DNA from 4 places in the Streptosporangium sp. NPDC049078 genome. Region 3 is predicted to be linked to each of the others. Evidence: riboswitches for the same ligand, from Rfam matches in the RefSeq annotation. Region 3 holds a riboswitch; each other region holds the start of a gene.
What was found. A riboswitch is a leader RNA that binds a small molecule or an ion and turns the genes downstream of it on or off. The one in region 3 is predicted to bind cyclic di-AMP.
Positions count from the first base shown of each region.

Region 1: another riboswitch for cyclic di-AMP. It lies ahead of AB0B90_RS31985 (hypothetical protein); the one in region 3 lies ahead of AB0B90_RS29490 (C40 family peptidase).
Region 2: another riboswitch for cyclic di-AMP. It lies ahead of AB0B90_RS34895 (hypothetical protein); the one in region 3 lies ahead of AB0B90_RS29490 (C40 family peptidase).
Region 4: another riboswitch for cyclic di-AMP. It lies ahead of AB0B90_RS05975 (C40 family peptidase); the one in region 3 lies ahead of AB0B90_RS29490 (C40 family peptidase).

Region 1 is NZ_JBEZEL010000021.1:166,326-173,496, forward strand. Features, by position in the region: gene AB0B90_RS31975 (hypothetical protein) at 167-484, shown strand; gene AB0B90_RS31980 (DUF4253 domain-containing protein) at 833-1,579, shown strand; cyclic di-AMP (ydaO/yuaA leader) riboswitch at 1,959-2,108, shown strand; gene AB0B90_RS31985 (hypothetical protein) at 2,359-3,189, shown strand; gene AB0B90_RS31990 (hypothetical protein) at 3,411-3,782, opposite strand; gene AB0B90_RS31995 (roadblock/LC7 domain-containing protein) at 3,795-4,175, opposite strand; gene AB0B90_RS32000 (hypothetical protein) at 4,234-5,127, opposite strand; gene AB0B90_RS32005 (roadblock/LC7 domain-containing protein) at 5,132-5,512, opposite strand; gene AB0B90_RS32010 (DUF4032 domain-containing protein) at 5,665-6,876, opposite strand; gene AB0B90_RS32015 (class II aldolase/adducin family protein) at 6,940-7,171, opposite strand, start outside.
Region 2 is NZ_JBEZEL010000025.1:105,776-112,946, reverse strand. Features, by position in the region: gene AB0B90_RS34925 (choice-of-anchor I family protein) at 5-1,543, opposite strand; gene AB0B90_RS34920 (TIGR03086 family metal-binding protein) at 1,755-2,324, shown strand; gene AB0B90_RS34915 (hypothetical protein) at 2,343-2,474, opposite strand; gene AB0B90_RS34910 (metal-dependent phosphohydrolase) at 2,673-3,269, shown strand; gene AB0B90_RS34905 (DeoR/GlpR family DNA-binding transcription regulator) at 3,354-4,154, shown strand; gene galT (galactose-1-phosphate uridylyltransferase) at 4,151-5,230, shown strand; cyclic di-AMP (ydaO/yuaA leader) riboswitch at 5,303-5,439, shown strand; gene AB0B90_RS34895 (hypothetical protein) at 5,443-6,417, shown strand; gene AB0B90_RS34890 (nuclear transport factor 2 family protein) at 6,454-6,882, opposite strand; gene AB0B90_RS34885 (AfsR/SARP family transcriptional regulator) at 7,092-7,171, opposite strand, start outside.
Region 3 is NZ_JBEZEL010000018.1:193,535-200,705, reverse strand. Features, by position in the region: gene AB0B90_RS29495 (hypothetical protein) at 1-705, opposite strand, end outside; gene AB0B90_RS29490 (C40 family peptidase) at 989-1,561, opposite strand; cyclic di-AMP (ydaO/yuaA leader) riboswitch at 1,644-1,803, opposite strand; gene AB0B90_RS29485 (class I SAM-dependent methyltransferase) at 2,143-2,841, opposite strand; gene AB0B90_RS29480 (NlpC/P60 family protein) at 3,076-4,026, opposite strand; gene AB0B90_RS29475 (hypothetical protein) at 4,337-4,969, opposite strand; gene AB0B90_RS29470 (NYN domain-containing protein) at 5,070-6,392, opposite strand; gene AB0B90_RS29465 (phosphotransferase family protein) at 6,570-7,171, shown strand, end outside.
Region 4 is NZ_JBEZEL010000003.1:209,465-216,635, forward strand. Features, by position in the region: gene AB0B90_RS05965 (hypothetical protein) at 149-1,003, opposite strand; gene serA (phosphoglycerate dehydrogenase) at 1,288-2,877, shown strand; gene AB0B90_RS05975 (C40 family peptidase) at 3,484-4,092, opposite strand; cyclic di-AMP (ydaO/yuaA leader) riboswitch at 4,080-4,298, opposite strand; gene AB0B90_RS05980 (3-isopropylmalate dehydrogenase) at 4,454-5,500, shown strand; gene AB0B90_RS05985 (branched-chain amino acid aminotransferase) at 5,674-6,768, shown strand; gene AB0B90_RS05990 (Uma2 family endonuclease) at 7,035-7,171, opposite strand, start outside.

The DNA.
Region 1 (7,171 bases), on a different contig from region 3:
GGTCGCGCATTCCAGACGTCGATCCTTCCGCGCCGGTCGCGCATCTCGGGCGTCGATCTTTCCGTACGGTTCGCGCATATCAGGTGTCCGCCGGGCACGTAGGATTCGACGGCTGGGCAGGCGACGACGAGGACGACGAGGACGACGAGGACGACGAGGACATGGTGTGAGCTTTGATCTCGGAGTCTGGTTCGCGGCCGGACCGATCACCGCGCGGGAGGCCCTTCTTCGATATCTCGCCTGGGGCGAGAGCGGAGCCGCGCCCGGTGAGCCGCGCCCGGAGGTGGCGGCCTTCTACGAGGAGTTGACGGCGCTCTTCCCCGACCTGACCGTCGAGAACTACGGCGCCTCACCGTGGTCCGAGCCGCTCACCGTGGGGGAGGACTTCGTGCTGATGAACGCGGTCTTCCCACGGGCGGGGGAGGTGTGCCGCGTGGTCCTGGAGATGACGCGGCGCCATCCCCTGGTGCTCTTCGAGCCCTAGCTCTCCGGCTTCGCGGGCCTGTCCATTACCCCCGAGACTCACGGCGCCCTCGCGGACGTGACGTGCGGCCCCGAACGGCCTCGTTGAGCATTCGTCGGGCGTGGAGGGGTGGCACCCGCTCGGCTTCGTTCCTCTCTGTACCGATAATTTTTGCCTGGACCAGGGCAGAACTGTCCCTCGGGGTGGTTGACAGGCCAAAATTGATCCGTGGTCAGGATCGGATCGGTAGAGATGAGCGATTGCGAGCGTGAGAGACTCCCGCCAGTTCTGGGCCAGTTGTTCGCCGATGGGGGAGAAGGAGCCCACGAAGGCGAGGGGGACGGGGGAGGCGGGGGCAGGAGGCTCTCGGTGGAGTTGCCGCCGGGGGACGTGGTGTGGCCCGACCCCGGTTACGCTCAGCTCGCGGTCCGTCGCCGTCCGGCGTTCTGGCTGAGTGAGGTGACGGTCTCCGGTGAGTACTGGGCCCGGTTGAGGGCTCAGCACGAGCAGTCGGGCCTGTGGCCGGTCCTGCTGGAGGACTCCGTCCAGCCCTGGTCGGCGGGTCAGATCGCCCCCGACACCGCCGCTCAGATCGACAACTACAACGCCGCCGCGTTCATGGCCGAGGTGTGGTCCGACTGGATCGAGAGGGCGACCCTGGACCAGCTCGAACTCCTCGATCCCTACGGTCCCGAGTGTCCGGGCCCGGCGCCGGCGGGAAGGCTCGCCGCCGATCCCGGTGTGGTCGCCGACTGGTACGCCGGGCTGGTGGCCGAGCGCAGGACCCCGCTCGGGCTCGTCGCGGTGGAGCGCGGGGCCGACGCCCTGGCCGTGATGGGCTGGCAGGGCGCCCTGAACCACAACGAGTGGATGGTCCCGCTCGCGGCCGTCGTACGGAGCTGGGAGGAGAGGTTCGGGGTGCGGGTGGTCGGAATGGGGTTCAACACCCTCGACCTCAGCGTCGCCGCGCCGCCGACGACCTCCGAGCACGCCCTGCACGTCGCGGCGGAACACTGGACGTTCTGCCCCGACAGCATCATCCAGGGAGCGGGGACCCTCGTCGACTACGCCGAGCAGATCAAGGGCAGGAACGCCTGGTCGTTCTGGTGGGACTGACCGGACGGGGATGACCCGCTGGGTGGGGGAGATCCCGTGCGGGTCTCGGTGAGGGTCCCGCGATGGGCTGTCGACCCCCGGTGAGGAGGCCCTGTGTGGGTCTCGGGGGAGGAGCTTCGTCCCGCGGGCGGGGGTGCCGGCCGCCGGCGGGAAGGCCCTCGTACGGGTCCGGGGCGGGGGTTCTCGCGGCGGATACCGGGTTGGGGAAGGCGTTCTCGCTGGTAGGGCGGGTGCCGACCTGGCGGGGCGATCGATGGGGCTTCCTTGAAGCTTGTAGGTAGATCTTCTGGGTTTTTCATGGTGTTTGCTTTGCTTTGTCCGGTTTGGTGGGTAGTGTCCACTGTTATCGGTTGGCGACCTGCCCTTCACAAGAGGAGGCGGCCGGCCGACGTCGAATCCCGAGGGCCCGCAGGGCTCCGGAGCCGGGGAACCAATTTTCCGGGGTGAATCCGCCGCGAACGCGCGGCGGTAGGGCAACTCCACCGCCCGAACCCGTCAGCTAACCCGGTAGACGAGATGGAGAGGAGATCCCCTCATGGATCACCGCGTCACCACGTCGGTGGACCCCCTGTCGGCACCGACCACCTGAACTTCAACGCCGCCCCCCGTCCCCTCGACCTCGCCGCCGCGCCTGATCGTGGCACCTTCAGGACCGTGCTCCGCGTAGCGATCGGCTGATCCGGCTACGCCACCTTTTCCGATGAGCGCGTCCCCGCCAGTGCACCCCTTCGGTGTTCGCACCTGGCCGCCCCGTTCCCTCGCGAAAGAGCCATTTCTCCATGCACCCCTCCTTTGGTATGCACAAGAACGACCTGAACACGCCCTGTCCGGGCGAGCGATCCCCGTACAGGAACACCTCCCTCGGGCGCGGCCTCGCCGCGGCCCTCACCGCCGCGAGCCTCCTCGTCTCCGGCGGTGTCGCCCTCGCGCTCCCTGCCTCCGCGGCCCCCGCCTCCGCGGCCCCCGCCTCCACCCGCCTCGCGAACGACCCGGCGGCGGGCGCGCCCGCCGGTACCGAGGCCGTTCTCCTCCAGGGCGCGACCACGGCCTCCTACTTCTGGGACGACTCCTCGGGCCGGGCCGGTGACACCGGACTTCCCGCCAGCGGCAAGCCGATGCAGAAGGGCATGATCGCCAGCCCGAGCTGGCCCCTGTTCACCGAGGGATACATCCTCTACAAGGGCAAGAAGGCGAAGTTCTTCGTCGGCGACCGCGGCCCGGGTAACCCCTCCAACCAGGGCATCATGATCGACATCGACGCCAAGACCTTCGCCGACCTGACCGGCGGCACGTTCAACGCCGGCACGCTCGGCGTGGACGGCAACGGTGGCATGGGCCACATCGACATCCAGTACGTCGTCACCAAGTGGGGCGGCGGCACGGGGATCAAGAACCACCCGGTCGCGTTCTCCACCGGCGCGTGGAACCGCAGGGACACCAACCCGGCCCAGCCGCCGACGACCGTCTTCGCGATGGCGAGGAAGCTGGGCATCGGCCTGCAGACCCAGCTGGTGAGCGCGGAGGCGCGACCCTGGCTCGGCAAGCCCAAGGTGATGGTCGAGCATGTCTCCGAGTACGTCCCCGGCGGCGTGGCCGCAGAGGAGAACTGACCCCGACGGTGTGGCGGCCGGGCAGAGACGGTCCTCGTCACCGGCCCCGACGGCGCGGCCACCGGGCAGAGACGGTCCTCGTCACCGGCTCCGACGGTGTGGCGGCCAAAAAGAGCCGTCACCGTCCCCGGCGGCGCGGCCATCGGGAAGAACCATCCTCGAAACGCCGAGGGTTCCGGTGCGGTCCGCGCCTGCCGGGGCGCGGACCGCGAACCAAAGGGTCAGACTTCGAGCTTCTCCTCGATGCCGCGCAGGCTGTGCCGGGCGAGCGCGAGGTTGGCCCGGTTCCGGTCGAGGGCCAGGTAGAGGAACAGCCCTTTACCGCTCCGGCCCGAGATCGGGCGGATCACGTGATACTGCGTGCCGAGCGTGATGAGGATGTCCTCGATGCCGTCCTTGAGACCGAGCGACTCCATGGTCCGCATCTTCGCCCTGACGACCTCGGTGTTACCCGCGGCCGCGACCTGGAGGTCGAGGTCCTTGGACCCGCCGAGCGCGCCGAGCGCCATCCCGCTGTTGTAGTCGACGACGACCGCGCCGATGGCACCGTCGATCGCCATCATCTCCTTGAGCGAGATGTCCATGTTGCCCATTACTGTCTCCGATCACTGGGATATCGATGTGCGTGAGCTGACGGCGGCGAGTCGGTCCGCCGTTCTGCGGCCCTCCAGCCTGAGCAGCCCGAGATTGGTCCCCGGGCGTGCCAGGACTGTGAGAACGATCTTGGGTCCGGCGGCGTAGAACGCCGCGTAGCCGTTGGTTCCGGAGATGAGCGTCTCCTCGAAGGCGCCCTTGCCGGCGATGCCCGTCATCCGGCGGCTCAGGGCGAGCACCGCGGAGGAGAGCGCGCCCGTCTGCTCGACGTCGTTTCTCAGGTCGCTGGCTATCGTCAGGCCGTCGACACTGCACGCGATGCTCCCGTCCACGTCGGGTACGCGTTCTCGCAGCATCGCCATCTCACGGCGTATCTCCTCGCGCAGTTCCACCGGCATCCTCCTTCCGATCAACTTCAGCGTCCGTAGCCTTATCGGCATGTGACCGGGCTCAAGTCATTGCCTCCAATGCGTTCCTGAGCCGGATGAGCAGGTTGACGTCGGCCGGGTCCCCGTTCGCCCTGGGGATCCACTCCGACGTCTCCACGGAGCCCGTCCCGGCCGCCGGGATCTCCGTGGCGCCCTTCGTCCGCCTGGGCAGCGGGTCCGGGGCGGCGGGGGCCTCGGCCGGACCGGGCTCCGGGACGCGGAGCAGCCCGGAGGAGGCGAGCTGTCGTACGGCGAGCAGCACCGAGTACGCGGGACGGCCCAGTTTGCGCGCCAGCTCGGCCGGGGTCGCGACGGAGTCGGCGCCGACGAGCACCTCCCACTGGAGCGCGCTCAGCACCACCCGGTGGGCGCCGATACGCTCCACCGGGACGACCGGGAGCGTGTCCAGCTCCGCGGACGGCCAGATCTGTTCCAACTGCGCCTTCCTCCGCTCGCACTCCCGGAGCAGGCCGGTCGCGTCGAAGTACCACTGCGGTCCGAGCCAGTGCAGCTCCCCCCGCCGGAACCTGGGCCGGTGCCCGGTGGCCCGCAGCAGGAAGTACGCGGCGTCGAGCACCGTGCTGAGCACGCAGAACTCCAGCTCACCCCTGGTGAGCAGGCCCTGGGCGATCAGCCGCTCGCCCCCCGTCGGCTGGGGCTCCCGCGACTCCTGCGGCCCGGGAGGGAGCGCGGGGTCCGGTCGCCGGCGGGTGGTGGCCTGCCTGATCTGCCGTACGGCATGGGCGGATATGCCGCGGCGGGCACCCAGCAGGTCCTCCAGCCGAGGGGCGGACGCGCTCTCGGCGTAGGTCACCCGGCCGTCGGTGAGGTAGATGACCCCCGCCTTGCCGAGTCGCAGGGATCCGGTGGCGTGGTCGCCGGCGAGTCCGCTGAGGATGTTCTCGACGCTGGGCACGGGCTCACGTCGATATCAGACGGCCGGAAAGGGCCTGGAGGCGGTGGCGGGCCAGTGCCAGGTTCGAGCGTTCCGGATCGAGCCTGACGTAAATGACGAGCGGGCCGTCGAACGGCGTTTCCAGCGGTTTCAGTAAATGGTGTCCGCCGTCCGTGGTCACGATCATGTCGTTGATCCGGACCGTGCCGCCGGGCACGGTGACGGCGAGCCCGTCGAGCGTCGCGCGCAGGGTCTCGCTCAGCCCCGCGGCCGACCTCTCCACGTCGGCATGGCGGCTCGCACCGCCGGCGGCCACCGCGGTTCCGCTGGTCTGATCGATGAGAATCGCGTCCAGGGCCCCGGGGATGGCCATTACCTCGGTGAGGCAGTCTTCGATTCCGAGCACGTGCTCTCCCTTGCCGACGACTTCGAACGTCGCCCGGTCAGCGTAGGGAAAAGCCTCGGAAACCACTCTCTCCGGCTGGGGCTTTGATGGGAGAAGGGGGAGGATTCACCACCCCGAGGGGAAGTTATGCACCCCGGGTGGAAATCAATCCTTTAGTCCTCGGCGATGAGTGCCTTTTCGTCCGGCTTGAAAATGAGAATGTTCTTCACATAGGAATTCACCGCGGCGGGCAGGCCGACATCGGTCCCGGCCTCCTCCGACATGTACCAGCGGTGGTCGAGCACCTCGTGGAAGAACTGCGCGGGCTCCAGCTTGCCCCGCATCTGGAGGGGGACGGCCAGCACCGTGGGCTGGAAGACCTCGGCGAGCCAGCGGTGGGCCACGATCGCCTCGTCCTCGTGGCGAAGGCCGTGTGACACGCGGAAGGAGTCGAGGTCGTTGAGGAGGCGTCTGGCCTGGTTCTCCTCCACGTCCAGGCCGGTGAGCCGCAACAGCCTGCGCTGGTGGTGCCCGGCGTCCACGACCTTGGGCCGGACGATGAGCCGCCCGGTGCCCGCCTTGCGGCGGACCATCATCTCCGCGACGTCGAACCCCAGGGAGTTCAGCCGGCGGATCCGCTGGTCGATCATGTGCCAGTCGACCTCCTCGATGATCTCGTCGGAGGTGAGCTCGCCCCACAGACGGTGGTAGCGGCGGCAGACCGAGTCGGCGACCTGCTCGGGGTCGATGGAGGAGTGCAGCAGCCCGCCCGCCTCCAGGTCGAGCATCTCGCCGAAGATGTTGGTGTGCGCCACCTCGATGTCGTACAGCCGCTGCCCCTCGCTGATCATGGGGTGCAGCTCGCCCGTCTCGGCGTCGACCAGATAGGCGGCGAAGGAGCCCGCGTCCCGGCGGAACAGGACGTTCGACAGCGAGCAGTCGCCCCAGTAGAAGCCGCTGAGGTGCAGTCGTACGAGCAGCACGGCGAGGGCGTCGAGCAGCCGGTTGAGCGTCTCCGGGCGGACCGTCCCCGACATGACCGCGCGGTAGGGCAGCGAGAACTGCAGGTGCTGGGTGATGAGCGCGGAGTCGAGCGGCTCGCCGTCCGAGCCGGTCCGCCCGGTGACCACGGCGACCGGCTCGACGGACGGGGTGTCCATCCGGCTCAGGTCCCACAGCAGGCGATACTCGCGCTTGGCGTAGTACTCGCTGATCTCCTTGATCGCGTACACCTTGCCCGACAGGCGGGCGAAGCGCACCACGTGCCGGGAGATGCCCCGGGGCAGGGAGACCAGGCGGTGCTCGGGCCACTGCTCCAGCGGGACGTCCCAGGGCAGGCGGATGAGGTCCGGATCGCTCGGCGCGCCGGTGAGCTGCAGGGGCATGGGGTCAGTCCTCGCGATGGGTGGTCCGGCGGTGTGCAGGACGGGCAGGTGGTCGCGCCGCGCTCAGTCCTCGCGGCGGGGAAAGGCGGGCGGGTCGAGGGCGCGCCGGACCACCGAGGCGAGCTGCTCCTCGGTGAGCACGCGGGGCTCGCCGACGCTCCTGGCCCGCACGTAGACCTCGCAGAGCCACTCCAGCAACCTGGTCGCCTCGAAGGCGCCGTCCAGGTCGTCGCCGATCGTGACCCCGCCGTGGTTGGCCATCAACGCGGCACGCCTGTCCTTGAGCGCGGCCCTG
Region 2 (7,171 bases), on a different contig from region 3:
GCCCTCAGCGGATCTCGTAGAGGGCGGTGGTGCCGCTGACCTCGTTGCCGACCACCAGAAGTGGGTGGCGGGTGGGACTGTCGGAGGCGGGGATGAACAGCACGCCCTCGGGACCGACGTCCCCGGCGGTGCCGTCCTCGACCGAGCCGGTGAAGTCACGGGTGTTGACGTAGCCGGCCAGACGCGGGGCGCGCGGGTCGCCCAGGTCGTAGGCGACGATCCCACCGACCCGCTCCAGCCCGGCGAAGGCGTAGGTCCGGCCACGCACCTCACCGACCGTGATCCCCTCGGGCTCGGGGCCCTTGTTGTCGCTGCGGCTGTCGAAGGAGTCGTTCTCCTCGTTGTCGGCGTTGAAGGCGCCGGGCAGTTCCCTGGCGACGAGCCGCTCCAACTGGTCGCCGGAGTCCCAGACGAGCGCTCCCGAGGTGGACCTGACCGAGATCGAGCGGGCGCCGAACGCGTGCAGTTCGGTGTAGGCGCCGTTCGCGTCCCTGGGCGAGTCGACGGCCACGTTCAGCCGGCCGAGCTCGGCGTCCTTCTTGAGGTTCTCCGCGTCGGGCAGCGCGAGGTTCAGCGACTTGACCCTGACCTCGTCGGCGTGGCAGCCCCACTCGCGCCCGTCGCCCTCGTTGGCGGTGACCAGGTAGGTCCGCCCGCGGTCGCGGAAGTGCGCGATCGCGTCGGGCTGGTACATGCCCTTCACCGGCCGGGGCCTGATGTCGATCTTCCCGTCCCTGTCCGACGCGTCGAACCCGCTCTTCGACCAGTCCTTCAGTCCCAGCGGGACGACGTCGCGAACCACGACCCGGTTCAGGTCGACGATCGCGAGCGCGTTGTTCTCCTGAAGGGTCACATAAGCGGTGTCGCCGTCGACGGTGACGTACTCCGGCTCCAGATCCTGGGCCGCGGTGGCGCCGGGGCCGGTGATCCGCACTCCCCTGGCCCGCAGCCGCTCGGCGTCGAACTTCGCGAACCCCGCGGTCCGCACCGTCCAGCGGCGCAGGTCGACGACGCTCACCGAACCCTCGGGGTCGGCCGCCTCACCCTCGCAGTAGGAGGACGGCTCGCCCTCGTTGGCCACGACCACCCGGGTCCCGTCCGGAGTGAAGGTCAGCATGTCGGGCAGCGCGCCCACGGTCACCTGCCTGAGCTTCTTGCCGCTCGCGGCGTCGAAGAAGGCGACGGTGCCCGGGTCGGTCTTGACCGCGGCCTGCTGGGCCACGGCGACCAGGCCGCGGCGCACCGCGACGCTGTTGGCTCCGGGGGTGGCCAGGGTGGCGACCTTGCGCGGCTTGCGCGGGTCGCGGATGTCGAGCACGTCGACGGTACCGGCCTGCGCGTTCACCACGAAGACCCTGCGGGTGGAGGCGTCGTACGCGGTGATCTCCGAGGCCCCGGCGGTTCCGGCGGTGTGACGGCCGAGGAAGGTCAGCGTGATGCCCCGGTGGCCGGATTCGGCGGTGGCCGGAACCACGGAGAGGGGCAGGAGGAGCAGACCGGTGACCGCCGCGGCGGTCGCCCTGGTGAAAGTCATGGTGCGCATGAGATGAAGTTTCGCAAAATATCGTGACTTACTGCTGACGTCGATCTGACCGTGGAATGAAGTCCCCCGGTCAGGTGTGCACCCTACGGAATTCCTTGGGCACCTCGGGCATGCCGGTCATGTCCGTTGACGCGATGACTACTGGCTGTTCAGGGGTTACGGTCAAGATGAGAGCCGGGAGGAGACCCGGGAGGGCATCGGGAGGGGCATGATGACCATCGACGTACCCGAGGCTTACCACCGCGCACTGGACGACTTCGGCGCTCTTGTCCACCGGATCGGCCCCGAGCAGTGGGAGAACCCGACCCCGTGCGTCGACTGGGACGTGCGTGCTCTCGTCAACCACGTGGTCGGCGAGAACCTGTGGGCTCCCGTGCTGCTGGCCGGGGGGACCTCCGCGGACGTCGGCGACGCCTTCGACGGAGACCTGCTGGGCGACGATCCCATCAAGGCCTTCGACACCTCGGCCGTACCCGCCATCCAGGCGGCGACAGGCGTTCACGCCCTCGGCCGCCTCGTCCACCTGCCGTTCGGCGACGTGTCCGGCCGGGAGTACATCACCGAACTGTTCGCCGACGCGCTCATCCACACGTGGGACCTGGCCCGCGCCATCGGTGCCGACGAGCGTCTCGATCCCGAGTTGGTCGAGGCCTGCGCCACCTGGTTCAGCGACGCCGAGCCCGGCTACCGGCAGGCCGCGGCCACCGGGGAGCACCCGCAGCCTCACTCGGGCACCGACCCGCAGATCCTGCTGCTCGCCTCCTGGGGCCGCCGCGCCTGACCATCGGAGCGCGTGCCGTCAGCCCGCCGCCGGCCGCCGGCCGTGGTTGGCCCTGCGCTTCTTGCGCGCCCTGGCCTTGCGTGCTCGTCTGCCCATGCCGACCACCCCTTCGCCGAGGTTCCTCCGGATCCGTACGGGACTCGATCTCACTCGCCCAGACCTTCACATTCCTCCTGGAACGTCCGTCGCACAAGGCCTGGACGGCGATCCGTCCGGCTCCGGCGGACCGTATTTCCCCGGCGTTTCCCCCGTCTTGACGTTCCCCACCCGTTGGATGGACGCGTGACCGGGCTCCTCACCCGTCAGGCCGGACTCCCGGCTCCGTCACCGGACTCTAGGCTCCGTCACATGAGCGAGAAGCTGATGGCCCGCTGGCGATCCCTCGCCGGCGCGGGGGCCGACCCCCTCGGCCGCGAACTGATCACCCGGTACGACGAGCCGCACCGCAGATATCACACGACCGCCCATCTGGAGGCGGTGCTCACCCATGTCGACGCCCTCGCCGACCACGCGAGGCGCCCGGACCTGGTACGGATGGCTGCCTGGTTCCACGACGCCGTCTACGACCCGCGGCGTGCGGACAACGAGGAGCGGAGCGCGAGGCTGGCCGAGCGCGCGCTGCCGGAGCTGGGGGTGCCCGCGGAGGATGTGGCGACGGTCGCCCGGCTGGTCAGGATGACCGTCACGCACGCACCCGCGTCCGGCGACGCGGACGGGGCCGTGCTGTCCGACGCGGACCTGGCGATCCTGGGCTCCTCCCCCGACGTCTACGCCGCCTACGCGGCGGCCGTGCGCGAGGAGTACGACTTCGTCCCCGACGACGTGTTCAGGGCGGGAAGGGCCACGGTGCTGCGCTCGCTGCTCGATCTTCCTGTGATCTTCCACATCGCCGATCTGGAGGGGGCGGCGAGGGCGAACATCGCGGCGGAGCTTGATCGACTGTGAGCGGCCGGCCACCACAATCCAACAACCTCCCCCACCTGCTCGTGGTATTTTGGTGGAATCTGATGGATTAAGGGGAGTGAGGCGATGCTCGCCCAGCAGCGACAGCAGGCGATCCTGGAAAGGGTGCGCGGCAGCGGCGGGGTCAGGGTCGCCGATCTCGTCCGGGAGCTCGGCGTGTCCGACATGACGATCCGGCGCGACCTTGAGGTGCTCTCCGAACGCGGTCTGGTGGAGAAGGTCCACGGTGGCGCCACCGCCACCGGGCCCGGCTCGACCGAAGAGCCGGGTTTCGCCGCCAAGTCGGTGCGCCAGCAGGCGGAGAAGGAGACGATCGCCCGGCACGCCGCCCGGCTCGTCCGGCCGGCCACCGCCGTCGCGCTCTCCGCGGGCACCACGACCTGGACGCTCGCCCACCAGCTCGTCGACGTGCCCGAGCTGACCGTGATCACCAACTCGATCCGGGTCGCCGACGTCTTCCACCGCTCCCCCAGGGCCGACCACACGGTCGTGCTGACCGGCGGGGTCCGCACCCCCTCCGACGCGCTGGTCGGTCCGGTCGCGGTCTCGGCGATCCGCGGCCTGCACGTCGACACCCTCTTCCTCGGCGTGCACGGTATGAGCACCCGCGCCGGGTTCACCACCCCCAACCTGCTCGAAGCCGAGACCAACCGCGAACTGGTCGCCTCCGCGCACCGCCTGGTGGTGCTCGCCGACCACACCAAGTGGGGCACGGTCGGCATCAGCACGATCGCCGAGCTGGCCGAGGCCCACATCGTGGTCACCGACTCCGGCATGACCGAGAAGGCCCGCGAGGAGCTCGCCGCCTCGGTGGGCGAGATGATCATCACCGAACCCCAGCGCGAGAGCGAGATCGCCGGCCGATGAAGCGTACGATCACCCACCTGGCCGACGGCCGGGAGCTTTTCTACTTCGACCGGCGCGACGACGCCGACCGCACGGCACCCGACCGACGCGACCTGCCGCCCCGTCCCGCCGCCTCCGAGCTGCGCTACGACCCGCTCACCGAGGAGTGGATCGCGGTGGCCGGGCACCGCCAGGGCCGCACCTTCCTGCCCCCCGCCAACGAGTGCCCGCTCTGTCCCTCGACTCCGGGCAATCTCACCGAGGTCCCCTCCTCCGACTACGAGGTGGTGGTCTTCGAGAACCGGTTCCCCTCGTTCTCCGCCCAGCCGGGCGACCACCGGCCGATCGGAGGGTTGAGCGAGGTCCGTCCGGGGGTCGGCAGGTGCGAGGTGGTCTGCTTCACCTCCGAGCACGACTCCGCGTTCTCGCGGCTCTCCCCCGAGCAGGTCGAACTGGTCATGGAGGCCTGGGTCGACCGTACGGCGGAGCTGTCGGCGACGCCCGGCGTGGAGCAGGTCTTCTGCTTCGAGAACCGGGGGGCGGAGATCGGCATCACCCTGGCCCACCCGCACGGCCAGATCTACGCGTACCCCTACGTGACCCCGCGCACCAGGCTCACCCTCGGGGCGGCCGAGCGCCACAGGGAGCGGACGGGCGGCAACCTGTTCGCCGACGTCCTGGCCGCGGAGCGTGCGGCCGAGATCCGGGTGGTGGGCTCGAACGAGCACTGGACGGCCTTCGTCCCCGCCGCGGCGCGCTGGCCCGTGGAGGTCCACCTCTACCCGCACCGCAGGGTCCCCGACCTGGTCGCGCTGGACGCCGGGGAACGCGCGGCGTTCGGCCCCCTCTACACCGACGTGCTCCGCCGCCTCGACGGGATCTTCGGCGTGCCCATGCCGTACGTCGCGGCCTGGCACCAGGCACCGGTCTCCACCGGCCGCGATCTGTCGTACGCGCACATGGAGCTGTTCAGCATCCGCCGCGCGCCGGACAAGCTGAAATACCTCGCCGGGTCGGAGTCGGCGATGGGCGCCTTCGTGAACGACGTGTCGCCCGAGGCGACAGCACAACTGCTGCGCTCTGTTGTCACGAACTGATTACCGCTTGGTCTCGTCTTGAGGTCGCATGACCTGCTGTTTACCACTACTATCCTTCCCACATCGGCTGTAAACGCTGATTTGCCTAATCCCGGGCACCTTGCCCGGGAGCCGGGGAACCACCGCACCTGGGGTGAAACCACTTCGGTGGAAGGGCTTCCTCCAGCCCGAACCCGTCAGCTAACCCGGTAGGCGTAAGGAGAGGAGAGTGCGTGGCGGCCCCGTCCCCCACGTTCCGTCGGCGTGCGTCTCTGGCCCTCTGCCTGAGCTCGATCGTCGTGTTCACCATCGGCGCCCCCACCGCCGGAAGCGCGGACCCCAAGCCCACCGAGGCCAAGCTCCGCGCCGAGCTGGCCAAGCTCGGCAAGCAGGTCGACAAGCTGATCGAGACCTACGCGGCCACCCGCGAGTCGCTCAAGATGGCGCAGAAGGCCGAGATCGTCGCCAAGCAGAACCTGGAAAAGGCCGAGAAGACCTACGTCGAGGCCAAGCGGGAGGTCGACTCCATCGTCCAGTTGCGCTACCAGAGCAGCGGCGGAGGGCTGCCCGCGCTGATGTTCTCCGGCGACATGGGCGCCGCCGCGGTGATGGAGCAGCTCACCGCCCAGCAGGCCGCCCACCTGGAGGGCTTCGTCAACAGCATCGAACGCAGGAAGCGGGCGGCCGAGACGGCCGCCACGCTCACCGACGAGATCGGCGACGAGGCCAAGGAGGTGCAGGCGCAGCGCGAGAAGGCCGAGAAGCTGATCCGCGACATGAAGAACAAGCTCGACCGGCTCGCCCCCACCGGTTCCGGCCGTCGCGCCGACGGCAGCTGGGCGCCGCAGCTGCCCACCGGCGCCGACAACATCACCGACCGCACCCGGATCATGCGCGACGCCGTCATGAGGCGCTTCAACCTGCCGTACTCGGTCGGCTGCTACCGGGCCGTCAACGACGGCGGCGAGCATCCTCTGGGCCGTGCCTGCGACTTCATGATGAGCGCCGGTGGCGCGATGCCCACGGCCGCCAACCTCGCGCTCGGCGACGAGATCGCCGCCTGGGCCATCAAGAACAAGGCCAAACTCGGCGTGAAGTACGTGATCTGGCGCCAGCGCATCAACCACGGCTCCGGCTGGAGGTTCATGTCGAACCGAGGCGGCATCACGGCCAACCACTTCGACCATCCGCACATCTCGATGTACTGATCTCCGGGAGCGGCGCCCGGTCGCGTGAGCGGCGGCTCACCCCTGGGCGCCCCCGTGGGCGAAGGTGGGCGCCGCGCCCGTGGACGCGGGCCGGGCGGCGCCCCCGCCCGCCTGGAGGGGGGCGAGGTCGACGAATATGCGGTAGTCGGAGATCAGGCCGTCGTCGCGGGTGCGCCAGATCGATACGGCCACGACGCCGACGTCCGTGCCGTCGAGCCGCCGGTAGGTCACCTCGGTCTCGGCGATGATGTCGGCGTCCACCTGCCAGTTCCGCACGATCCTGTGCCGCAGGCCGCCGATGGTGGAGAAGAAGTCCCGCAACCCGGCGGCGATGGCCTCGCGTCCCGCCATCGGCTCGGCGTTGCCGAACACCAACGTGGCGTCCTCGGCCAGCAACCGCACGAACTCGTCGGGGTCGAACGAGTCGACCGTCCGGAAAACGCGTCGCACCGCGTCGTCGCTCATGCCGATCCTTCCTCACACCGTCGGGATCACTGGTGGGGACGATACGGGGCGAGGGACGAGGCACAACTATCGCCGGGGTAGGTGTCCCGTCGCCCGAAGGCACACCGAAGGTCTGCGGAACCGGGGTGCGACGGCCAGGTCTGCGCACCGCGCCGGATCGCGGCGCGTCCAGCCCTCCGCACCCCTCGTCAACGGCACCGGCCCCTGGTTCACCGATGCGCGGCCTTCAGGCCGACCTCTCCCAGACATTCCAGTACGGCGTCGACGGACATCAGGAACGGGTCGGACT
Region 3 (7,171 bases):
CCACGCCTCCTCGTACGCCTGCGCGAGCCTCGGCGCCCCGGGGGCGAAGTCGGCCGGTCCCGGCAGACGCTCGGGCAGGACGCCCGCGCGCACCTCGGTGGCCAGCTCGGCGGCGGCCGTACGCACCGCGATCCCGGCGTCGCGGTAGCCCACGTAGTCGGCGAAGCCCTCCGACAGCCACATCGGCACCCGGCCACCACGGGTCGCGCCGGTGGCCACGTGGGCGAGCTCGTGGGTGATCACCACGTCCCTGCCGGTCTCGGTGAGCCTGGCGTATCCCGAGGGCAGGACGATCACCCGGTCCGCGGTCGCCATCGCGGCCAGGCCGCGGGTGCTGCCGGCTCCGGCGAGCGTCGCGGCCTCGGCGTCGCCGGCGGGAAAGAGGATCACCGCGGGAACCGGCCCCCAGATCTCCGCGATCGTCGCGCGGGCGCGGTCGGCCCTCGCCGCCAGATCCCGCAGGACGGCGTCGGGGACGCCGTGGCCGATCACGAGGGAGTGCTCGCCCCTGACGGTGACGGCGGCACCCGGCCACAGGTCGCGGAGGTCGCCCGGGTCCCGGAGGAGGCGCCGGGCGTCGTACGGGCCGTGCGGGAGGAGCGGTGCGGCTCCGGCCAGGAGGGGGCCCGTCCCGGCGAACGGACCGGCGCTCATCAGCGCCAGCATCCCGGCGAGCACGGCGCGGCGCCCTTTCGGGACGGACATACGAGCCGATGGTACTTGACCGGCATCTCGACCGGCATGGAGCGGCCCCGGCCCTCCTGGTGGAGGGCCGGGGCCGCTTTTCCGTGCTCGGGCGTGTGCTTTCGGCACGTGCTTTCGACGCGCCTCCGGCGTGTGCCCGGACGCGGGCTCGGGCTCCCGTACTCGGGCGCGGTGCTCAGGCACCGTGCCCGGGTCCGGCGCTCGGGCGCCGTGCTCGGGTCCGGCACCCGGGTTCGGAGTTCGGGAGCCGCGCTCGACGCGGTCCCGGGTCCCCCACCCGGGCTCAGGCTCCGGGTCGTGCCGCTCCGGCGAAGGAGGACTTGTAGTAGCCCGCCAGCTTCACGACACGAACCGTCTTGCCACTGCTCGGCGAGTGGACCATCCTGCCCTTGCCGACGTACATGCCGACGTGGCCCTTCCCGCTGAAGAACATCAGGTCACCGGGGCGCAGTTTGCTCCACGAGACCTTCTTCTTGATCGCCCTGTACTGGCTGTGGGTGACCCTGGGGAGGGACACACCCGCCTTCTTCCAGGCGTACCGGACGAGCCCCGAGCAGTCGAACGCTCCGGGCCCGGAGGCTCCCCAGCGGTAAGGGGTGCCGATCTGCTTCTTGGCCGTCGAGACCGCCTTACCGGCCCGTACCTTCTGTCGTGCCGCCTTGCTCATCTTGGCCTTGGCCTTGGCCTTCACCTTGGCCTTCGCCGTGGCTGTGGCCGAGGCCTGAGTGACGGTCTTGGTGGTGCTTTCGGTCTTCTCAGAGACGCCGGCCGCGCTGTTGACCAGGATCTCGGGGGGACCGTCCGCCGCCTGCGCCGCCGTGGGCCCGAGGGTGACCGCTCCGGCTGAGGCGGTCAACGTGAGGGCGATACCGCCGAGGGAAAGGCGGAAAAGGCGCGACAGACGAGGGTTGTGCAGGGTGCTGGACAGGATTTCTCCTTGGGGCTTCCACTGATGCCTACCGGGTTAGCTGACGGATTCGGGCTTGGAAGATGCCCTACGGCATAAACATGCCGATTCACCCCTGGCCGCAGCGTGCTGGGCCTTTTGGGTCCCCGGTTCCATGCCTCCTGGCTGCATGGATTCGGCGGGCCGCCGCAATGATCTCCGCCCCCGGGTGGGGGCACGGCGGCCGGCTGGATTCTTATAAGGGAACCGGCCCGAAGACCGACATTCACCGCGACGGCGTGGCTTGCACGTCGCGACGCCAGAAGTTACCCCGATCCCCAACGTTCGGCAAAGCATTCCCCAAATCCGGGAGGGCCGGCCCCCTTCTTGATCTTACTGTTATCCCTGCTTAATGGCCATTTATGCTAATGAGATATGACCCTCGTCACATCCTTCGCATCACGCCCGGCAAATCACGGTTTCGTAATGTTCGTCACACTCATCGTGATCCACCGATGATGGACCGTTCCCGGACGGTCGGCCGGACGCTCTCAGCGCCTGACACAGGTGTAGGCCCCGTAGATCGACTGCTGGAAGTCCGCCTCGACGATCTCGAAGCCGACGGCGTCCAGCATTGGTTCGAGCAGCCATCTGAAGGTGCTGTACTCGGTGCGCAGATGCTCGGCGTAGTCCTCGCGCGTGTAGCCGAGCGCGGGGTCGTCCGCCGCGCCGTCGAGCCAGCGGCCGAACACGGCGTCGGCCTCGTCCGGCCGGAAGTCGAAGATCAGGTCACGCAGGCGCAGGACGCCCCCCGGCCGTACGATCCGCGCGACGCGGTCGAGCGCGACGGCCTTCCAGAGGTCGGGGAGCTGATGGAGTGCGTGGCGGGTGTAGACCGCGTCGGCGGGCGGCCCGGTGTGCTCGTAGGACAGGAAGCCCGCCCGCACGCACTCGACCGCGGAGAGCCTGTTCTCGGCGGCACGGGCGGCCAGGAAGTCGTGCATCGCCGGGGAGACGTCCACCGCCACCACCCGCGAGAACCGCCGCGCCGCGGCCAGGGCGAACTGTCCGGTCCCCGCGCCGAACTCCACCACCGTCGCGCTCTCCCCCACGCCGTGCCTCGCGAGCACGGCGAGGTCCTCTTCGGGGTCGGGCCTGCCCTGCTTCCGGTCGAACCCGGCGACGAACGCGGCGTCGAGGTGCTCAGGTCCGGCGTACGCGAGCTCGTCGGGTATCCATGGTTTGATCATGTTCCGATGCTCGCAGCAGCACCGCGCCCGGCACATCCGGTTTTTTCCGGCGCCCCACCCCACCCGGCGCGGGAGCCTCGCCGTCGCCTCGCAGGCCACTGCGGACGGAGCCGCCGTGGGGCCGCTGAGCCACAGGGGAGCACCGGGGAACCGCCTGGGGCACCGGGCGCCACCGGGGGTCATGGCGGCCACTGACGGCCACTGACGGCCACTGACAACGCCGCGGGGCAACGCTCAGGGGCGGACGGCTCCGACGATACGACGGCCGTAGGACGACAGCGGGACGGTCTTGACGACGTCGCCCGTCTGCGGGGCGTGCACGATCTGGCCGTTGCCCGCGTACATGCTGACGTGGCCGAGGCCCTCGCTGAAGATGAGGTCGCCGGGCTGGAGGTCGCTCAGGGAGACCTTGCGGCTCGCACCCCAGCTCCACTGCTCCCAGGTCGTCCGGGGAAGGGAGACTCCCCCGTTGCGCCAGGCGCCCTGGACCAGGCCGGAGCAGTCCCAGCCTGCCGGGCCCGTGCCGCCGTACCGGTAGGGCTTGCCGATCTGGGCGAAGGCGAACTGCAGGGCGGCGCGGGCGTTGCCCGAGGCTGAGCCGGTGTACTGGACCCCGGTGCTCTGCGGGTTGCCCACCTTGAAGGCGTTGAGCTCGCGCAGGAGCTTCGTCTGTGCCCTCACCATCTTTTCGGCCTTGGCCTTCTCCTCGGCCAGCTCGTCCCGCGTCTTGTCGGCGTCGACCAGGGCCTTCTTCGCCTCGTCCCGGCCGATCCGCAGCGCCTTGGTGGCCTCGTCGAAGGCGTTCAGCGACTGGGCGCGGGAGGTGGACATCTGGTCGGCGGCCGCCAGGCCGCTCAGCAGGGCACCGGGGTCGGACTGGTAGATCATGCCTTCCCAGCCGTTGATCGACCCGACCTGGTAGCTGCTGACGGCCATCGAGACGAGCTCCTTGCGCAGCCCGGCGACCTGCTTGTTCTGGCGGGTCAGATCGGCGTTCAGATCGCCGTACTTCTTCCTGGCCCGCTTCCACTTCTCCGAGGCCTGGTTGTACTTCTCGACGATCTGGTCGGCCTGCTCGTTGAGCTTCTCCAGCTTCTTCTTCGCCTCGGCGGGGGTCGGCCTCAGCTGGGCGGACGCTCCGCTCACCGGCATCGTCAACAGCGCGAGAGCGAGCCCTACCGCCACCGGTATCCGAATCAGTCCAACCGGCAAACCCGCCACGGCCACGTCAACGCCTCCCGACTGCACCAGACCTGCGGCGAATAGTACAGAAGAAGTAATGGTTGACTCACCTTTTCACCGGGTTTGCTCCTTGTTCGCAGGTGACCGCTTTACCCGCGGCCGACGGCTTTCTCCCCGGAGGGCGTCGTCGGCCGCGGGAGACGGCCCTGTCAGGAGCGGTACCTCGGACGCAGGGGGGCACCGTGGGAAGCGCCCCCTGGGAACGGGTGGTGTCCCGGCCTCGGAAAGCACTCCCGCCGGTACTCCGGTCGCACTACCCGCAGGCGGCGATGTCGCAGATCTTGGCGGTCATCCTCCTGGCGTCGCGCAGCTGGACGCTCCAGTCGCCCTTCGCCGGCTTGTCGTACTCCCCCGCCCAGAGATAGACCAGGACGGCGTTGCCCTTCCTGACCAGCACGCTCCGGTCACCGCCCACCCCGGCCTTCCTGCCGTAGTGGACCTGGCCGGAGATCCTCAGCGCCTCGTCGCCGAGCCCGGTCAGGCGCGAGGAGGCGTAGCGGTAACTCGCGCCGGAGTCGGTCCTGGCCGCGCACTTGACCAGGGCGGCACGCACCTGGGCGACGGCCGAGGCGGCCGAGGCCCGTGAGCCGTACAGGATCACCTGCTCGACCTTCATGAAGTCCGGCACGCCGGTGAAGGTCACCGTCCGGGCGGCCACGCGGCCGGTCGCGGCCAGTGTGCGCCTGTCGCACGGGTTGACGGCGAGCCTGGCCTTCGCCGAGTTGCCGACCGTCCAGTTGGTCTCGGGATCGTTGTCCTTCTTGGCGGCGTCCTTCTCGTACAGCAGGAAACCTCTGGGAATGGCGGCCGCCTCGGCCGTCGCGGGGGTGGTGACGGTCGCCCCTGCGGCCAGGACGGCGAGGGCGAGCGTTATGATCTTCTTCATCTGGACCCTTTCAGCACGGAGACCCCCGCCTTCAGCCGTGGGGAGAAAGTCAACGAATCGAGCCTCCTGGGTGATCCGATGCCCCACGACCTGAAAAGGTTTACGCGCGGCCCAGACGTCTGAGAAGAAGCACCGAGGGCACCGGCCTCGCGCCCATCCTGCGCACCGACTCGGCCACCTCGCGATCCGAGGAGACCACCGCGATCGCGCGCCCCGCGGGCTCGGCGCGGACGAGCTGGCGGATCAGGTCGTCGGCGATCTGGTTCGGGGCGCTGAACAGCACGCGCACCCCCCTGGGTGCCGACACCGGGACCGGCCCGTTCAGCTCGGCGCCGTCGAAGACGCAGGTCAGCTCGGTGCGGGTCTGCGCGTAGAGCGCGCCGAGACCGGTGAGAAGGCGGCTTCGCTGGTCGGCCAGGGTGAACGTTCCGTAACCGGCCTTGGTCACGTTGTAGCCGTCGACGATCAGATGGATCTGTGGCAGCGCGAGCAACTGGTCGAGCAGGGCGGGATCGTCGTCGGCGAGCGCCCGCGCGGGAACCGCCTGGACCCCCTGCCTGCCCGGCGCCACCGAGGCGACCGAGTCGGCGGGACGGTGGATGCCCGAGGGCAGGGCGAGCTCCCTGCGCAGCCCGGCGGCGGCGTCCTGCAGGGCGTCGAGCAGCATCCGGACCTTGGTGTCCTCCACGCTGCGGCCCTCGCGCGCGGCCCTGCGCGTCGACTCCAGCTGCCGCTCGGCGTCGGCGAGCCGCTCGCGCAGGCGGCGCAGCTCGCTCTCCACGGTGCTGCCCGCCGAGAGCGCGGCGGCCTTGGCCTCGTCGGCCACCTCCTGGGCCGCGGCGGCACGCGCCTCGGCCGCCTTGGTCCGCTCGCGGGCCTCGTGCAGCCTGCGGCGCAGGTCGGAGACCTCCGAACGTGAGGTCTTGAGCTGCTCGCGCAGCCGCTCGGACTCCTCCTTGGCCGCGGTCTTCTGGGCGGCCAGCTGCTCGCGCAGCCGGGAGACCGTCTGCTCCTGGGCGGAGCCCTCGGCCGCGACGGCCGACCTCTCCAGCTCGGCGCGGGCCGCCTCCACCATGTCCGCCCAGCCCGGCGGCCTGGTCAGGTATGCGGCGGCGGCCACCATGACGGGCTCGGCCGCCGGCGGGACCGTGCCCTCGGCCAGGCTCGCGACCAGCTCGGGCCAGCCCGCGGTCAGCGTCTCCGCGACCAGCTCACGGAACTTCTTGTCGACCTCCAGCTGCGCGGCGATCGGGGCGCCGCCCAGCCTGGCCCGCTTGCGGGGATCGAACCTGGCGATCCCCTTCAGCGGAAGTGGCACCGAGGCCGCGGGCATCGAACCGAGGATCTGGGCGGCCAGCTCCACGACGTGTAAGCGAACCTGCTCGGGTAACGGACGAGACAGGCCCTCTCCGGCTGAACTCATCACGGCCCCTACTCGGATCGGTCTTCACGTCAAGGGTACGGCTACCGCACCGTGACCCCGACCTGACCGTACGTGGGCCGGTGATCGACGAGGCCGTGAACGCTTTATGGACAAGCGCTTGCTGCTGGGTTACGACTGGCGGATCACCTTGTGACGTACGCCACCCGGGAGAGCGCGATGCATGAGCCGACGAACGAGCACGACCGGCGGAGCGAGAAGATCGAGAAGATACGGACCTCGACCCGCGACCTCGGGGAGTTACGCGAGCGGATGAGGTCGTGGCTCTCCCTGAGGGTGGGAGGCCCGGCCACGATCTCTCCGCTTTCCCGTCCCCTGAACAACGGCATGTCCAGCGAGACCCTGTTCTTCGACGCCTCCTGGACCTCGGCCGAGGGCGGGTACGACCTTCCGTGCGTCGCCAGGATGGCCCCGGCGGACGAGGCCGTCCCGGTCTTCCCCGGCTACGACCTCGGCAGGCAGTACGAGGTCATGCGGCTGGCGAGGGAGCGCGCGGGCGTGCTCGCGCCCCGGACCCTGTGGTACGAGCCCGACCCCGGCCCGCTGGGCGCCCCGTTCTTCGTGATGGAGCGGCTCACCGGCGACATACCGCCGGACGTGATGCCCTACACCTTCGGGAGCCGGCTGCTGGACGCCTCCCCCGCCGACCGCGACCGGCTGCAGCGCGGCAGCGTCGAGATCCTGGCCACGCTGCACGACGCCCGCTTCACCGCGGAGGAGCTACGCCCCCTGCGGAGCCCGGGGACGGGCGAAACGGCGTT
Region 4 (7,171 bases), on a different contig from region 3:
GAGTGAGGGCAGGATCGGCCCTCTGCCGACACCCGGGCGCGGGAAGGCAAGGGGCGGCAGGATCGAGCTCCCGCCAACCGGTGGCGGGATGCTCGGGCGCGGGAGACGGGGCCGGACGGGATCATCGCGCGCCCGGCCGGATGGTTCCTCAGTCGGTGACGTCGGCGCAGACCACGTGGGCGCCCAGCTCGACCATCCGCTGCTCGCTGCGCGCGTCGGCGACCCTCGCCATCAGGATCGGCGCCTCGCTCGCGGCGAGCTGTGGCAACCTGGCGCGCACCCCGCGATGGATGTCCCTGACCACGTCCTCGGCCGCCGACATGTGGACCTTCACGTGCAGCATGATCCCCGGGGCGCCCGAGGAGGTACTGGCCTCGGAGATCCACACGTGGTGGACGAGCGGGTAGTCGACGAGCAGGTGTGAGATCGCGGCACGCAGCGCGGGCAGGATCGGGTGGTCGCACCGGCGGTATCCCGGGTCCACCATCTGCATCGGGCCCGACAGGTGCGGGCGGGGCGCCGGGATCCACGGCTGGGAGGGCGCTGCCGGCACCGGCGTTCTCTGCGGGCGCGCGGGCGCGGGACGCGAGACCGTGGCCATCGCCCCGGTCGCGTACGCCGTCGGCGCCGCGCTCGACAGCGCGGGCGTGGGGCCGCTGCGCGTCGAGAGCAGGTAGCGCTGGAGGTCCTCGATCGGCACGGCCGCGGCCGCCGGACCCGCCGCGTCGATCACGATCTCCCGCACGCCGGTGACGCGCTGGATGTCGAGGATGGTGTCGGCGTCGCACGCCGACAGCGAGTGGCTGCCGCGGTGCCGCGCGTAGGTGTCCGCCGAGGTGTATCCGAGCAGGACACGATCACCGGCCTGGGTCGTGCCGAGCACGACGGAGCGGTCGGGTCGCACGGCAACCAGGAGTCCCCATTCGGCCAGCGCCGCGAGCAGCCGGTGCGGGTCGCCGTGCTGCGCGAGTACGTTGCCGAGAGCGGGGTTCCCGATGCTCATATGAGGAACGATAGGTAGTGGACCACGGCTTATCAGGGTAATAGCGAAGTTTTCTTGGGATCAAGACCAACTTGAATTTTGGTGCATGAGATCTGTCAAGGACGGGTAATCGCCTCGTGGGTCGCGAGATCCCCTCACGTCCCACCCGTCTCCGGAGCCTCTCCGAGGGGTTTCCCGGCGGCGCGAAGCGTCTCGGATCGCGGGACACTCGTGAACGCGTTCACAAGCGCCGATAGACTACGTGAGGTCCGTGCACCCCTCACCGTCTAGTAAGGATCCAGCCTGTGAACAAGCCCGTCGTACTGGTCGCTGAGGAACTTTCCGAGGCTGGTCTCGCGGTTCTGGGCGCGGACTTCGAAGTCCGCCACACCGACGGCGCCGACCGCGCCCAGTTCCTGCCCGCCCTCGCCGACGTGGACGCGCTCATCGTGCGCAGCGCCACGCAGGTCGACGCCGAGGCGATCGCCAACGCTCCCAGGCTCCGCGTCGTCGCCCGCGCGGGCGTCGGCCTGGACAACGTCGATGTGGAGGCCGCCACCAAGGCCGGTGTCATGGTCGTCAACGCGCCGACCTCCAACATCACCAGCGCCGCCGAGCACACCGTCGCCCTCATCCTCGCCTCCGCACGCAACGTCGCCCAGGCGCACTCCGCGCTCAAGGGCGGCGAGTGGAAGCGCTCGAAGTACACCGGGGTGGAGCTCGACGAGAAGGTCGTCGCGATCCTCGGCCTCGGCAAGATCGGCCAGCTGGTCGCGCAGCGCCTCCAGCCGTTCGGCGTCGAACTGATCGCCTACGACCCCTACCTGCAGCCGGCCCGCGCCGCGCAGATGGGCGTCCGGCTGGTCTCGCTCGAGGAGGCCCTGAGCGAGGCCGACTTCATCACGGTGCACCTGCCCAAGTCCAAGGAGACCATCGGTCTCATCGGTGACAGGGAGCTCCACGCGGTCAAGCCGAACGTGCGCCTCATCAACGTCGCCCGGGGCGGCATCATCGACGAGAACGCCCTCTACTCCGCGATCAAGGAGGGCCGCGTCGCCGGCGCCGGCATCGACGTGTTCCCCAAGGAGCCGGTCACCGACAGCCCGCTCTTCGAGCTCGACCAGGTCGTCGTCACCCCGCACCTGGGCGCCTCCACCCACGAGGCCCAGGAGAAGGCGGGCACCCAGGTCGCGCGCAGCGTGAAGCTCGCCCTCGCCGGGGAGTTCGTGCCGGACGCGGTCAACGTCCAGGGCGGTGCCGTCGCCGAGGACGTCAAGCCGGGTCTGCCGCTCGCCGAGAAGCTCGGCCGGGTGTTCACCGCCCTCGCGGGCGAGGTCGCCACCAAGCTCGACGTCGAGGTGCGCGGTGAGATCGCCTCCCACGACGTCCGCGTGCTGGAGCTGGCCGCGCTCAAGGGCGTCTTCACCGACGTGGTCGAGGACTCGGTCACCTACGTCAACGCCCCGCTGCTGGCCAAGGACCGGGGGGTGTCGGTCGAGCTGGTCACCAGCTCCGAGAGCCCCGACTGGCGCAACGTCGTGACGGTCCGCGGCGTCCTCGCCGACGGCCGCACGGTCTCGGTCTCCGGCACCCTGTCCGGGCCGAGGCAGATCACGAAGATCGTCGAGGTCAACGGCTACCAGATGGAGATCGAGCCCACCGACCACCTGTCGTTCTTCACCTACACCGACCGTCCCGGCATCGTCGGCGTGGTCGGCCGTATTCTCGGCGACCACTCGATCAACATCGCCTCGATGCAGGTGGCCCGGGACGCCAAGGGCGGCAAGGCGCTGATCGCCCTCACCGTCGACACCGCGATCCCGGCCGAGGTGATCGACCAGATCGGCGCGGAGATCGGCGCCGACAGCGGCCGCTCGGCCGACCTGGCCGACTAGCCCCGTTTCCCGCGCGTGCCGCGTCGTCGCGGGTCGGTGGCCCTTCCCGATCCAGGACGACATGCGATCACCCAGGACCGATCGGGGGACGTACGGGAAACACGGCCGTGGTCCACCGATGTGGCCGCCGCCCCGATGACCGGGGCGGCGGCCACATCTCGTCTCAGCATGTGAGAAGTGTGTACGCCGGGCGAGACGGCGTTTCCGTGGGCAGGTAGCCTGGAATGAAATGCGCCAGGTTCTCGTAATTCCTACCTGCCGCGGCGAGGCCTGACAGGGGCAGGCCGGCGACTCGCCGCGGTGTTGTGGCGCTTGCCGGCTCCAAGCCCCCGTCGCCGGTCCGTGATCCGGACCCTCGACATCAGGCCTGGTCGGAGTCCCGACCGGAGACTTGACCACCTTCCTTGCTCGCGTGCGACCGAGACGAGATTCGCCATGTACGACATGTATCCCTGGAACCGTCCCGAGGAGACAGAGGACGAGGCCACCGACGCGCTCCAGACCGCTCTGGACCGCAGGGACAACGGTGGTGCCCCCACCCGCTGAACCCGTTCTCGCCGCCACCGGGGCCTCCACGGCCTCCCGGCGGCGATCCGCCGGCGTGTCTCATCCGCCGGGCACGACTTCGATCGCGAGCTCGACCCGCTTGGCGAGCTGGACCCCCTGCGGGTCGGGGCGGACCGCGCCGACGAAGGAGGCGCGGCGCCAGGAGCTGAGCTTCTCCTCCTTGACGACGTCGCCGCTTTGCGGGGCGTGAACCATGTAGCCGGGCTTTGTGATCATGCCGACGTGGCCGAGGCCGCTGAAGAAGGCCAGGTCACCGGCTCTGAGGTCCTTCCAGGCGATCTTCTTGGAGAAGGCGGCGTACTGGTCGTAGGTGACGCGGGGGAGTTTGATCCCGGCGGCGCCGTAGGCGCGGAGCATCAGGCCGGAGCAGTCGAAGCCGCCGTTGCCGGTGCCGCCCCAGACGTAGGGCGTTCCGCGCTTGGACATGGCCCACTGCACGGCCTTCTGCCAGGCGGGCCTGACGTCCATCGCCTTCAGCGTTTCCTTCAGCGTGGGGGTTTTGAGCGCCGCGGGTCCGGGGGCGGGGGGCGGGGAGGCGGCCAGGGCGGCGGTCGAGGTCGCGCACACCGCGGCGCCGGCGAGGATCAGGGAGGCGGAGATGGACAGGACGCGGGGGAGAACTGTGCCGGACAGGATGATTCCTTCCATAAGGCCGGCCGGGTGAGCTGTCGGGCTCGGGCGTGGAGGCCGCCCTACGGCGCGAGAACGCGCTGATTCGCCCCAAGGGATCCGCCTGATGACGACCGGGAACGCGCTCCGGGGGAGGGGCGGTGTTCTCGGGGGTGCGGTAGATCCCGTAAAGAGTGGTTCCCCGGCTCCGTGCGGGCCCGGTAAGGGGATGGCCCGTACGGATTAGGCAGTGATGTGAATGGGAGGACCATAACGAAACCTCCCTAAACGGTCAATAGGGAGCAAAAAAGGACAAAACGATCAGAGGGTCTGTCGTGCGAACACGTCCGCAGAATGAGACCGGTGTTCAATCGCCGAGACGGACCGGTAAGGTGCCTGCATGGATTCGCGTAACATTCGCCTGGCGGTCATCCCCGGGGACGGAATCGGAGTCGAGGTCGTCGCCGAAGGGCTGAAGGTCCTCGAAGCGGTCGGTACGAAGGTGGAGACCACCACCTACGACCTCGGCGCCAAGCGCTACCACGAAACCGGCGAGACCCTGCCGGACCCGGTCCTCGACGAACTGCGCGGATACGACGCGATCCTGCTCGGCGCGGTCGGCGACCCCAGCGTGCCCCCGGGCATCCTGGAGCGCGACCTGCTGCTCAAGCTCCGCTTCCAGCTCGACCACTACGTGAACCTGCGCCCGGTCAAGCTCTTCCCCGGCGTCGAGACGCCGCTGGGCGGATCCCGCCCCGAGGACATCGACATGATCGTCGTCCGCGAGGGCACCGAGGGCCCGTACGCCGGAGCGGGTGGCGTCATGCGCAGGGGCACGCCGCACGAGATCGCCACCCAGGAGTCGCTGAACACCGCCTACGGCGTCGAGCGCGTCGTGCGTTACGCCTTCGACAAGGCGCTCGGCCGCCCCCGCAAAAAGCTGACGCTGGTCCACAAGACCAACGTGCTCACCTACGCCGGCGACCTCTGGGCCCGCACCTTCGACCGCGTCGGCCTGGAATATCCCGAGGTCCAGACCGACTACTGCCACGTCGACGCGGCCTCGATGTTCTTCGTCAGCCAGCCGGAGCGCTTCGACGTGATCGTCACCGACAACCTCTTCGGTGACATCCTCACCGACATCGGCGCGGCGATCGCCGGCGGCATCGGTCTGGCGGCGAGCGGCAACGTCAACCCCGACCGCACCGCGCCGAGCATGTTCGAGCCGGTTCACGGCAGCGCCCCCGACATCGCGGGCCAGGGCAAGGCCGACCCGACCGCCACGATCCTGTCGGTCGCCATGCTCCTCGACCACCTCGGTATGGCCGCCGAGGCCACCAGGGTCGAGCAGGCCGTCGCCGACGACCTGGTCGAGCGGACGGCCGGCCGGGCCGGCCGGACCACCCACGAGATCGGCGACGACATCACCGCCCGAGTAGCCGGCTGAGGAAGCCGCCTCCCTCGACCCCGACGCGCCTGGCGGCTCACCTGAGCCGCCAGGCGCGTTTTTGTTTCTCCAGCACTGCCGGTTTTCGGCATGGATGGAGTAGTTTCCCGTTACCCGGTCCGACGCAGAATGGACCCAAGGGTAAGCCAGACCTCAAGAGAAGGATCCGTGCGATGACCACCGCTCAGAAGCTCAGCTTCGACGTGCAGCTCTCCGACCACGCTCGCACCGCGGCAGAGCGCGAGCAGGTAATGGCGAGTCCCGGGTTCGGTCAGGTCTTCACCGACCACATGATCTCGATCGACTACACCGAGGGTGAGGGCTGGCACGACGCCAGGCTCATGCCGTACGGCCCGCTCAGCCTCGACCCCGCGACGTCGGTCTTCCACTACGCGCAGGAGCTTTTCGAAGGGCTCAAGGCCTACCGCCAGGAGAACGGCGCGATCGTGGCCTTCCGGCCGGAGGCGAACGCCGCCCGCTTCAACAGCTCCGCGCTGCGGATGGCCATGCCCGAACTGCCCGAGGAGACGTTCGTCGAGTCGCTGGAGCTGCTCGTCCAGACCGACCGCGAGTGGGTCCCGACCACGCCGGGGCACAGCCTCTATCTGCGCCCCTTCATGATCGCCACGCAGCCGGCGCTCGGCGTCAACTACCCGTCCAGGAGCTACAAGTACATGGTCATCGCCTCTCCGGCGGCGGCCTACTTCGGAGGCGGGCAGGCCGTGACGGTCTGGCTCTCCACCGAGTACACCCGCGCGGCCCCCGGCGGCACCGGCTTCGCCAAGTGCGGCGGCAACTACGCGGCGGCCTTCGTCGCCCAGCGCCAGGCCGTCGAGCAGGGCTGTGACCAGGTGGTCTGGCTGGATGCGGGCGAGCACCGCTACGTCGAGGAGATGGGCGGGATGAACCTGTTCTTCGTCTACGGAGACCGCCTGCTCACCCCGGCGCTCACCGGCACCCTCCTGCCCGGCATCACCCGTGACTCGATCCTCTCCCTCGCCTCCGACCTCGGCCTCCAGGCCGAGGAGGGGCGCCTGTCGGTCGAGGAGTGGCAGCAGGGCTGCGAGACGGGCGAGCTCACCGAGGTCTTCGCCTGCGGCACCGCCGCGGTCGTCACCCCGGTCGGCTCGGTCAAGGGCGCCGACCGCGCCTGGACGATCGGCGACGGCACCCAGGGGCCCGTCACCTCGAAGATCCGCGAGGAGCTCGTGGGGATCCAGTACGGGACCCGTCCCGACCCGCACAGCTGGGTCCACAAGATCTGCTGAGCACCTTCCACCGCCGTCGAGGGCGACGGAGCGTATGGCTGGGTCCACACGATCCGTTGCCCCCGTTTTCCACACGCGTCGTGTCGTCGCGGGTGAGCGGCCGTGTCCGATCCGGTGCGACGAGTGATCACTTCAGGTTGATCGAGGTCGCGCGCGGAGTGCAGGGCCGATCCCGTGCGGGAGAGGCCCGGTCGAGGCGTCCGGGGACCCCCGGCTCGGCGGGGGCTCCGGCCTCCCGCCCCGGCCGGGCCTCCCGCCGAGTGGGCCTACCCTTCGGTCAGCTTGCCGGTGTCGATCGTGAGGTTCCAGGGAGCGGGGAGCTCAAGGGGCTCTCCAAGGGTCACCTGGTGTTGCCGCTGGTAGCCCCTCTCCCCGGGATGGCTGAGGAGCCGGGCGAGATTCT